One region of the Lysinibacillus sp. FSL K6-0057 genome, then DNA from elsewhere that is predicted to be linked to it. Evidence: riboswitches for the same ligand, from Rfam matches in the RefSeq annotation. Region 1 holds a riboswitch; the other holds the start of a gene.
The links. Region 1 has a riboswitch for thiamine pyrophosphate ahead of thiM (hydroxyethylthiazole kinase). Riboswitches for the same ligand answer to the same signal wherever they lie in the genome.
Positions count from the first base shown of each region.

Region 2: another riboswitch for thiamine pyrophosphate. It lies ahead of thiT (energy-coupled thiamine transporter ThiT); the one in region 1 lies ahead of thiM (hydroxyethylthiazole kinase).

Region 1 is NZ_CP152047.1:3,743,060-3,748,870, forward strand. Features, by position in the region: gene sppA (signal peptide peptidase SppA) at 1-774, opposite strand, end outside; gene MHB40_RS18565 (acyl--CoA ligase) at 963-2,546, opposite strand; TPP riboswitch at 2,737-2,834, shown strand; gene thiM (hydroxyethylthiazole kinase) at 2,922-3,689, shown strand; gene thiD (bifunctional hydroxymethylpyrimidine kinase/phosphomethylpyrimidine kinase) at 3,677-4,501, shown strand; gene thiE (thiamine phosphate synthase) at 4,491-5,135, shown strand; gene MHB40_RS18585 (alpha/beta-type small acid-soluble spore protein) at 5,206-5,421, opposite strand; gene thiI (tRNA uracil 4-sulfurtransferase ThiI) at 5,567-5,811, opposite strand, start outside.
Region 2 is NZ_CP152047.1:4,331,750-4,337,560, reverse strand. Features, by position in the region: gene MHB40_RS21725 (SMC family ATPase) at 1-2,545, shown strand, start outside; gene MHB40_RS21720 (hypothetical protein) at 2,587-2,709, opposite strand; gene MHB40_RS21715 (DUF4870 domain-containing protein) at 2,765-3,088, opposite strand; TPP riboswitch at 3,216-3,323, shown strand; gene thiT (energy-coupled thiamine transporter ThiT) at 3,457-4,017, shown strand; gene map (type I methionyl aminopeptidase) at 4,180-4,935, shown strand; gene MHB40_RS21700 (hypothetical protein) at 4,964-5,677, opposite strand.

The DNA of each region.
Region 1 (5,811 bases):
AAGCGCTTTTGTACCACCAAGAATACGACCATCTGCAACCTTCTTCACTTCTGCTTCAGACATATTACGTCCCTGTTCTACAATGTCTACAAATTCTTCGTACGTTTCATTAATCATATCTTGCATCATTGCACGTTCCTCTGCTGTCACTTCACGCATTGGGCTTAGCATATCTTTATGCTCCCCCGATTTAAACGTCTCAAATTTAACACCAACTTTTTCAGCCAGCTCTTGATAGTTAATGGATTGCATGATGACACCAATAGAACCTGTTATTGTATCACGATGGGCAAATATTTTATCTGCAGGTGCCGAAATATAATAACCACCTGAAGCTGCCATAGAATCCATTGATACATAAATTGGAATTTGTCGTTCTTCTTTAATTTTCAGAAGCTTTTTATAGATTTCTGCTGATTCCTTCACACCACCACCAGGTGAATTGACGCTTAAAACAACACCCTGTATGGACTCATCATATAAAATATTATCCAATTGTTCTAAGAAAAATTGATGATCATAGGCAACTGGTTGCCACAATGTACTTGAGCCAATATCTTGAATCGCTCCATCTACCTTTAAATAAGCAATTCGCTTATCAAAATTTTCCCCTTCAATGACATTTTCATATACATCTAAATTATTACCTGCCATTAAACTATCAAAATTACTTAGGAAATCTGCTTTAAAGAGCGCAAAAATGGTGTTAATTCCTAATGAAAATAGTAAAAGAACACCTGCAACTACTAAAGCAACCCACCTTTTTACATTCATGTCTTTCCGCCTCCTTAACACGTAATACGTATGAATTACACATTTGTTTCATTTTTTTTGCAATAATACTATGCAAAAAGCTTTATGCTATTTATTTCCTTATCCTACCTTACCTAAAAAAATTAAAAAAATCAAAGTCCATACCTTTGCATGAACTTTGATTTTCGACATTATTTCCTAGGAAATGATCATGATTGAAGTTGTTTGATTTCTTGTTGTCGTAATTCGACACGTCTAATTTTCCCTGAAGATGTTTTCGGTAGCTCCTCTACAAATTCAATAGCACGTGGATATTTGTATGGAGCAGTCAGTGATTTCACATGACTTTGAAGTGTTTGAATAAGTGCTTCATCACCTTTTTCATCGTTGCGAAGAACAATAAATGCCTTGACAATATTTCCACGGACTTTATCAGGACTCGCAACCACCGCAGCCTCTTTCACAGTCGGATGCTTCATTAGGGCATCCTCTACTTCAAATGGTCCAATCGTATAGCCTGAGGAAATAATGACATCGTCGCCCCGGCCATCAAACCAAAAATAGCCATCTTCATCTTTATAGGCACGATCTCCTGTAATATACCAATCCCCACGAAATTGTAAATTTGTACGTTCAGGATCATTTAAATATTTTTTAAAGAGGGCTGGTGTTTCACGATGCACAGCAATATCGCCCACTTCTCCCACAGTAACGGGTTTGCCCAAATCATTAATAATCTCAACGGTGTTGCCAGGAGTAGGTTTCCCCATAGAGCCAACTCGCGCCTCCATCCCCACCATTGTCCCCACCAATAATGTATTTTCCGTTTGCCCGTAGCCATCTCGTACTTGTAATTTGAATGTTTCCAAGAAAACTTTAATGACCTCACTATTTAAAGGCTCACCAGCTGATACAGCTTGGCGAATTGCACTTAAATCATATTCATGTAAATTTTCAAGCGCTGCCATAAAACGATATTCTGTTGGTGTACAGCATAGTACATTGATTTTGAATTTTTCAAGCAATGCTAAATAAGTAGCTGCTTCAAATTTACCTTTGTAGACAAATGCGGTAGCACCACTACCCAAAGTAGCAAGAAACGGACTCCAAATCCATTTTTGCCATCCTGGTGCTGCAGTTGCCCAAACAATATCATTTTCATGTACACCCAGCCAATGTGGTGCTGTTGTTCGTAAATGTGCATAGCCCCAACTATGAGTATGCACCGCTGCTTTCGGATTTCCTGTTGTTCCGCTTGTATAGGCTAAAAATGCATTGTCAGTGCTTTTAGTCGGGATAGGGTTTATGTAGGTTGTAGGTTGATTATGCATTTTTTCAAGTATGTTCTGCCAAGGTTCGTGTGCATGCCCTATGACAAATTGCAATATGCCTTGTAAATTCCCCACTTCATCAAATTGTTCAATATAAGGTTCAAATGCAATAACCGCTTTAGCATTGGCATGGTGAATACGATATTCAATATCTTTTGTTCTTAACATTTCTGAGCTTGGAATAATGGTTAAACCCGCTTTCAATGCAGCAATATACACAATATAGGCTTCCACTGAACGTGGTACCATCACTAAAATGACATCACCTTTCTTTAAGCCTTGCTTGGTGAAAACATGTGCTGCTTGATTCGCTTTTTCCAATAAATGTGCATATGTAATAAATTGGACGTCTTGATTTTCTTCATAAATGATTAAAGCATTTTTTGTTGCATCCTGCGCATATTTTTCAATTTCCTCTGCTATGTTATACCATTCTGGTGCAACTAAATCTTGTCTTTTCATGGCAAATGCCCCCTTTTGCTATGACACATTATAAAACTCCTTTTTCATTATTTTCAATGGTTTACACTCAATTTCGTTAAAGTCATGACAACTATCATACTTTGCTATATGGCATCAGTCACGTTTTGTTTATAGGAAAACTAGTTATTGAATACATATGAAAAGTATGGTACATTTTGGTCAACTAAATACAAGATTGCAGGGGGACTCGCAAGAGTTGAGAAGGTAAAACCTGACCCTTTGAACCTGTTAGTTAATACTGACGTAGGGAGCAATAGACATCGTTTTTTACAGATGAAAGGCTCTTTTTCGTGCATTTTTACACAAAAAGAGCCTTTTTTGCATGCTTACGTCCATCCACAGAGGAGGACTACAATGATATTTCAAACAATTCGTCAACAGCAACCACTCGTCCATTGCATCACCAATTATGTAGTGGCAAATTTTCAAGCAAATGGTTTATTAGCAATAGGTGCCTCACCGGTAATGGCTGATGACAGCCAAGAGGTAGAGGAAATGGTAGCGATTGCTCAAGCACTATTAATTAATATTGGAACGCTTAATGATCGTACAAAAAGCGCCATGCTATTAGCAGGTAAAAAAGCGAATGCACTTGGTATTCCTGTTATTTTAGATCCTGTTGGAGTTGGAGCCACAACTTATCGTAAGGAAACTGTCAAACATTTACTTGAGAACATACAATTTGCTGTGATTCGCTGTAATCTTGGCGAGCTTGCTGCAATAGCTGGTGTAGATTGGCAACAAAAGGGGGTCGATAGTGGTCATGGCTCCATCGCTATGGAAGCAGAAGCCACATTATTGGCTCAACGCTATCAATGCATAGTTATTGTAACGGGGGAACGTGATTTTATAACTGATGGTAAGCATAGCCAATGGATTGCTGGCGGTCATCCACAAATGACGGAAGTAACGGGTACAGGTTGTTTACTAAGCGCAATTTGTGGTGCTGCCTATCGTGTTGGACCTAACCCTTACCAGCAATTAACAGAAACACTTACTTACTATAAAAAAGCAGGTGTACTAGCATCAGCATTTACTGCAGATATCGGTGATTTTCAAATCGCCTTACTTAATGCTATACATCGTTTGTCAAAGGATGGTGAAGCTTCATGCATATTGTAACGACGATTGCTGGCTCAGATAGCGGAGGCGGTGCTGGTATACAGGCTGATTTAAAAACATTTCAGGAATTAAAAGTGTTTGGCACTTCTGTCATTACAGCATTAACTGCACAAAATACATTGGGTGTAACAGGCGTTTACCCAATTGACGTTTCCTTTATAAAAAAACAATTCGAGGCCTTAGTAGAAGATTTTTCAATAACTGCGATTAAAACAGGAATGCTTTATTCCTCAGCTATTATCAAAACAATCGCAAGTATGATCAGTGAGCTAAACATTCCACTGATTGTTGATCCTGTGATGATTGCAAAAGGTGGAGAAAGCCTATTGCAGCAAGAAGCTATCGATGCACTATGCTCAACTTTACTACCACTTGCTACGGTTGTTACGCCCAATATACCCGAAGCAGAGACACTTACAGGGAGATCTATTCATCATTTTGAAGATATGAAAGAAGTAGCTCAAAGCTTGTTACAACTTGGTGTACAATGTGTCATCATCAAAGGTGGACATTTAACAGATCTACTATATGCCATTGATTATGTATTTTTCAAAAATGGACGATCTTTTTCGATGCAATCTCCTCGAATCCAAACAAAAAATACGCACGGTACTGGCTGTACATTTTCAGCAGCACTTACTGCTTTTCTTGGACGAGGATTTGCTATGGAAGAAGCCATTATTGAAGCTAAAAAGTTTATCCAATTAGCAATTATGTATGATTTATCGATTGGAAATGGTCATGGACCCACAAATCATTTTGCTTATCAACAGCATAAGGAAGCCTGTGAGGTGATTATTCATGAAACGTGAGGATTTGCAGCTTTATTTTATTATGGGTACGAGCAATGTTCCTCATCATGAACAATCGATCTATATCCTAGAAAAGGCATTACAAGCAGGCATTACAATGTTTCAATTTCGCGAAAAAGGTCCTCATGCGTTAACTGGATTAGCCTATGAACAGTTTGCACGCCAATGTCAAAAACGATGTCATCAGTATAGTGTACCCTTTATCGTTAATGACGATGTCGAGCTAGCGATGCGACTCGGTGCTGATGGTGTTCATATCGGACAAGATGATTTACCTGTTGGAGTAGCACGTAAAAGAATTGGGAACATGATTCTTGGTGTTTCTGTCCATTCACAGGACGAATTGCAAACGGCTATTAACCATCAAGCTGATTATGTAGGGATTGGTCCAATCTTTGCAACATCTTCTAAAAGTGATGCACAACCACCTTGTGGCACATCTTTTTTACAGCAGGCTCATTATCTTCATCCTGAATTACCGATTGTAGCAATCGGAGGAATTAATTGTACAAATGCACATGCTGTATTTCAAGCTGGTGCTGATGGTATTGCTGTGATTTCAGCTATCTGTCAAAGCGAAGATATTGAACATACAGTATCTACGTTTAAGTCTTTATGTCGTATAAATAAATGATCAATAAACAAACTAAAACCAGTGCCTTTTACGGTCACTGGTTTTAAGTTTATAAATGCTTAATCAGCATTTATTGGTTGTTTGGCATACCTTTTAATTGAGATTCTGCCATTTGTACAAGACGTTTAGTGATTTCACCACCAACGGAACCGTTGGCACGAGCTGAAGCTTCAGCTCCTAATTGAACACCAAATTCTTGTGCAATTTCGTATTTCATTTGATCAAGTGCTTGTTGTACACCAGGTACTGCAAGCTTGTTTGAACTGCGGTTGTTGTTTGAAGTCATGTCTCTCACCTCCTTGTGAATATAGAATGTGCGATATTAGATTTTTAATACAAAAAATTTAGAGGTAAATTGTACCTCTATTGGAATACCGTTAATCACGCAAAAAAGCCGTCTCAAAATGGGCTTTGAGACGGCTTTTAAAACCTTATAATAGATCTGCAAATTTATCTTGTTGCTGTTCTTCTTTCTTAGGGAAAATATAGACCTCGCGATTTTTCACTGCTCGCCCGATCAATTCATCAAAATCAGAGAAGCTTTCATAATGCTCCACCTTTTCAAGCTTTGGTTTTGTTTTAGGACTTGCTGGTGTAAAAATCGTACAGCAATCTTCAAACGGCTGAATAGATGTTTCGTATGTGCCGATTTTCTCAGCCATATCGATAATTTCTA
Region 2 (5,811 bases), 590 kb from region 1:
CTTTAAAACAGATCGTTTCGGTGTCATGGCGAAAAAGCTTGATGCCAAGCGTAAAGAAGCAGAAAGTGATCTTGAGCGTGCCAAACAATTAAAAGAACATTTACTTGGTCAAATTGTGGGCGCCTTACCACAACGTTCTTCCGCTTTATTTACATTGATTGCTGATAATACCGAAAATTTACATCAACTGACAGAGGCACTTGATGAGGAGCTTAACTACTATAAGAAATGTGGAGAAGATGAACAGTCATACTATGAAGAAGCGTATAGCCTTCATCAAAAAGAGCAGGAATATTATCGCTTAGCAAAAACGCTAAATGAGCAATTTGATGAACAAGCTAATCGACAGCAACGGCTACAAATGCTTTTACAACAGCAGGATTTATACCAAGCAAAGGAGAAGGAGATTGCTTTAGCAGAACAAGCAGAGCGACTTGTGCTGCTCGAACAACAATGCAAGGATTTACGTGCTGAACTGAATGTTAAAGAGATAGCATTTCAACAAGCAAAGGTTAAGCAACAGCAGTCACAAGAAAAGTTGCAAGAAGCGCAAGAAAAATATGAGATAGAGCAGGCTAAAGAATCTGAACGACAGCAAATCTTACAGCAGGAAATGCAGATGCTAGCGCTTTTACCGAAATTTGAAGCCTATGAAAACAATATACAGCAGCTGCAAATAGCGGAGCAATATGCTGAAAATGCAAAACGAGCAGTAAATGATAACGTCAAACTTTTGGAAAATGAACAAGAGCAATTACAGCATTTTTCTCAATCATTAGAAGGCTATGAAAAACAGGTTGAACCCTATGAAAGCTATTTAGAACAATTACCGAAACTACGGGAACAGGTTGCTTTAATCAAGCAAGCGGATAAATATAAACATGCCGTAGATTTAGCTAAGCAGGATGTAGTTGCTTCAGAAAGTCTCTATCAAGAAAGTAAAGAGGCTCTTCAACTTTTGCAGCAACGATGGCTGGCGAGTCAAGCTAGTATTTTAGCAGAACAACTGAAGGAAGGAGAGCCCTGTCCTGTTTGTGGTAGTATGACACATCAGAAAGCACACAATGAGCAACTGGAAGTTATTGAGCTTGCTCAAGTGGAAGCATTAAGAGCGAAGGCATCATCAGACGAGCGTAAGTATTTGGAGAAAGAGGCATTTTTAGCATCAGCGCAGCAACTTCTTCAAGATACATGGCGACAACTCGAGGCTCAGCATATTAAACAAGAAGACCAACCACAGATCACCGCTACTTTACATGAAGTGGAACAAGAGCTTGCTGCATTAAAAATTATTCAACATCAATTAGCTGATGTGCGATTAAAAATAAAGCATCAGCATGACCGAATAGAGCAGCTACGAAATAAGCATATGAAGCTAGAGCAATATTTAGCAGAGCAGATAAAAGAATGGACAAAATTACAAGCGGTTGTAGACGAACAACTTAAGCAGATGCCCGCTAATTTACCAACTTTACAGCAATTAAAGCAACAACTTAATGAAGTTAGTAAACAGAAAGAAGAGCTTCAAAAAAGTTGGCAAGTGAGTCAAGAAAATTTGCATGCAGCAAAGGAAGCAGCTAGCAATGCAACACTAACTGTAGAAATTGCCAAACAGTCCTTTGAGGAATTACAGCTTAAAATGAATGAAAAGCTTCAGCAATTTTCAGCAGATATGCAAGAAATAGGTTTCGAAAGCTATGAGGCTTATGCAACTGCTAAACGGAGTACCATACAATTGGATGCACTTCGAAAAGCATGTAGCGACTATGCTTTACAAGTACACACGTTGCAAATTCAGATTACCGAAGGGGCTACATACCTTCAAGGAAAAGAGAAGCAAGATTTAGAGGCGATGGAAGCAAGAGTAGAACAGCAGCGAATTTCCTATGAGGAAGCATTTAAACGTTTGCAACAGATGAATGGCTTTATACAAGCATGCCAAGGCTTTAGTGAAAGGGTGGAAGAAATAGCGAGAGAGCTTCATTTACTTGAACAGGAAGCAGGGCGAGTAAAGGAACTCTATGGATTATTAAATGGACAAAACGCGAAAAAGCTATCCTTTGAGCGTTATATACAAATTAATTATTTAGATCAAATTACAGAAGCTGCCAATATACGGCTGTATCATTTATCAAACGGTCAATTTGAGCTCAGACGCTCAGATAGATTGGAAAAGCATGCAAAGCAAAGTGGACTTGGTCTTGATGTTTATGATGCCTATACGGATCAATTACGAGATGTTAAAACATTATCAGGAGGCGAAAAATTTAATGCTTCGCTAAGTCTTGCTTTGGGAATGGCAGATGTGATTCAAAGCTTCCAAGGTAATATCCATATTGAAACGATGTTTATTGATGAGGGCTTTGGTTCACTCGATGAGGAATCACTAAATAAGGCAATTGATACATTAATTGATTTACAGGATTCTGGTCGTATGATTGGCGTTATTTCTCATGTACCTGAATTGAAATCTGCGATGCCAGCAGTTTTACATGTAGAAAAAACATTGAATGGACATAGTCAAACACATTTTGAAGTGAAATAAAACGAAGGCGTATTTCCGAAAAAAAGGAATACGCCTTCGTTTTATTTTTTTCGAGGTGTGGCTGTAGGCGTTGTTCCCTTTTTTGCAGCCATTACTTTTCTGACGATAGGAATAACAATCGGTGCTAACTTTACGGCGGTTTTCACAACGTTTGATACTTTCATCCAAAAACAGCTCCTTTTACAATTACTACTACCTGTTTCTCTTAAAAATAAAACATTAACGGATAACGCGAACAGCCTGAATAATATTCCAGATCACAATACCAAGTGAGACGAGGGCATAGATGGCGAATGAAGCAAACCAAATAATCATCACTGTATTATTACTGGAGGTTGGATCTAAACTAAATGTGGAAAAAACAAAGACAATAAAGAACAGGATGCCAAAAACAAAAGGAATTAAATGAGAGACAAGTGCACGAATCGAATGTTTTTTTACATCACTATCTTTTGTCACAATGTACACAATTAATGGAACGATGAAAGGGGCGAAGAAAATACTAAGATAACTAAAGGCAGCTAAAATTTTTTGATTCTCCATAGTTGTACCTCCTTTTTTAATATTTACGCATGAATAATAGCAAAGTTTCAAAAAAATAATGTATGGAAGAGGTTGTAATCCTCCTAGCCTTTGCGTACAATGAAAATGTTCAAATAAATTCAGATGTAACGACCACAAGGGGAGCTGATGATGTCAGCTGAGACTGGGCACGTAATGCCTTGACTCTTCGAACCTGTAAGTTAACGCTTGCGTAGGGATGTGGATAGAAACCGACACTTGTACGATGTGAGGCTCTGTCCTGGCATCGTTTTTTCATTCTTGGGGGAAAATGGTGTCAGAAAGAGACATATCAGCGCATTTCTATTCCTGCTCTTGTATCCTACATCGGAACAAAGGAGAGAATATGTATGGACAAAAAAAGACTGTTAATGCTAGTGGAGATTGCGATATTTGCAGCAATTGGGCTAGTACTTGATCAGGTATCCTTTAAAGTATGGGCACAAGGCGGCTCAGTTAGTCTTGTCATGGTACCTATTATGTTAATCGCGTTTCGTTGGGGCCTAGTAGCTGGGCTAACAACGGGACTACTTGTGGGTGTTATGCAAACAATGTTTGGTTCCTATATCGTGCACTGGCTACAAGGATTACTAGATTATGGTGTTGCTTTTACAGTTGTAGGATTAGCGGCAGTTGTACGTGGACCAGTGTTGGACGCTGCTAAACATATGAACAAAACAAAAATGGCACTTTATATTATAATAGGTACCGTTTTCGCAGGCTTCTTACGATACGCGGCACATACAATTGCTGGTGCTGTATTTTTTGCAGAATATGCTGGCGATCAAAATGCTTGGATCTATTCCATCATCTATAACGGTACATATATGCTACCAGCAACTATATTAACGGCTATCGTTGGTGTTCTTTTATTCACAGCCGCTCCACAATTAATGCAAAGAAAAGCTTAATGCAAGTCCCTTCACATGAGTGGGGGGACTTTTTTGTTGTGAATAGCTCTTTTAGCACTTTGCAAAGTAGGAAAGCATACAATATTTAAAGCGTTTATCGTTATACGCATAAAAAGTTATGTTATATTAAAGAATAGATATTAGATGAAAGGGACGTTATACATGATTGTAAAAACACAAGAAGAGATTGAAGCTTTTAAAAAAATAGGACGCATTTGTGCTGAAATTCGCGAAGCGATGAAAGCTGCAACAAAACCAGGTGTTACAACACTTGAACTAGACGAAATTGCTGGCCGCATGTTTGCGGAGGCAGGCGCTATTTCTGGACCGAAGGGAGAATATGATTTCCCTGGGTATACATGTATTAGTGTCAATGAAGAAGTGGCGCATGGTATTCCAGGAAAGCGTGTTATTCAAGAAGGAGATATTGTGAATATTGATGTTTCTGGCTCCTTAAACGGCTACTTTGCTGACACAGGTATTTCATTTGTTGTTGGTGAAGGCTATGAAGACAAAGAAAAGCTATGCCGTGTTGCCAAAAGTGCCTTTGATCGAGCAATGACAAAGGTAAAGGCTGGATCTAAATTAAATCAAATTGGTAAAGCAGTTGAACGTGAGGCGAATGCTAATGACTTAACTGTTATTATGAATTTAACAGGTCATGGCTTAGGTAAATCTTTACATGATGAGCCAAATCATATTTTAAACTATTATGATGCATGGGATTCTACCATCATGAAAGAAGGTATGGTGCTTGCGGTTGAGCCATTTATCTCAGCAAAAGCAGAGCATATTGTAGAAGCTGGTGATGGCTGGACATTCGTGACACCTGATAAATCACTTGTAGCTCAAATCGAACATTCAGTCATTGTGACAAAGGATAAACCAATTATCCTAACGTCATTAGACGAAGAATAGGATATAATGAAAAATCCTGCTAACCAATTTATTTTTGGTAGGCAGGATTTTTTTTAATAAATAAAATGCCAACAAAGAGAACACCACATAAAAATAAGGCGGCTGTAGTGACAAGTAGCTCATCAAAACCATTATGTATGGCGATTCCAATATAAGCCCAAATAAAAACACTTGGATACATAACATCAAAGTGATGGAAACGGATATGTAGCGCAATGGCTCCTCCTAATGTTAGTAAAATCACTGCCCAAAGAGGCGTACTAAGACCAAAGCCGTTCCAACCATAAGCCGTTAATGTAAAGCTTGTATTTGTGATAAAAATAAATGTCATCCATGCTAAATAAATGGAGAAAGGAATACGACCAGACAAGGCTTTGTCCTGAAGAGGGTACGTATTATACAGCATAAATAAATACAAGACTAAGAGTAATGTAATGCCAAGAGAAACAATAAATAACTCATGATGCCAGACGTATACCGTCAATGCTTGCAATATATTTATGCAACTAAAGAGCGCAGACTGTTTCAAAGTTGTCTTTTTGATGTTCATAACTAACCAATAACCGAGTAATAAATAAATGATAATCCAAATTACATGACTTATACTAACCGGTGCAAATACTACAGAAAAACGATTAGCGATTTCTAGCGAAGATTGACCGTTGATGTTCACGAAAAAGGATGAAAAGGTTAGGATGATTGAGACAAGATAAGAGATTGTCATCATGATAAACCGAGGCATGTTTTCCTCTCCCTTCGTGTTAGATTGTATAGGGAAAAGACAAATAAGTATAGTACTGTCACTTTTTTTATTATAACGGAAATTCCTAACAATGTATCGTGTTGTTTTACTAATAATATCTACAATTTACCATG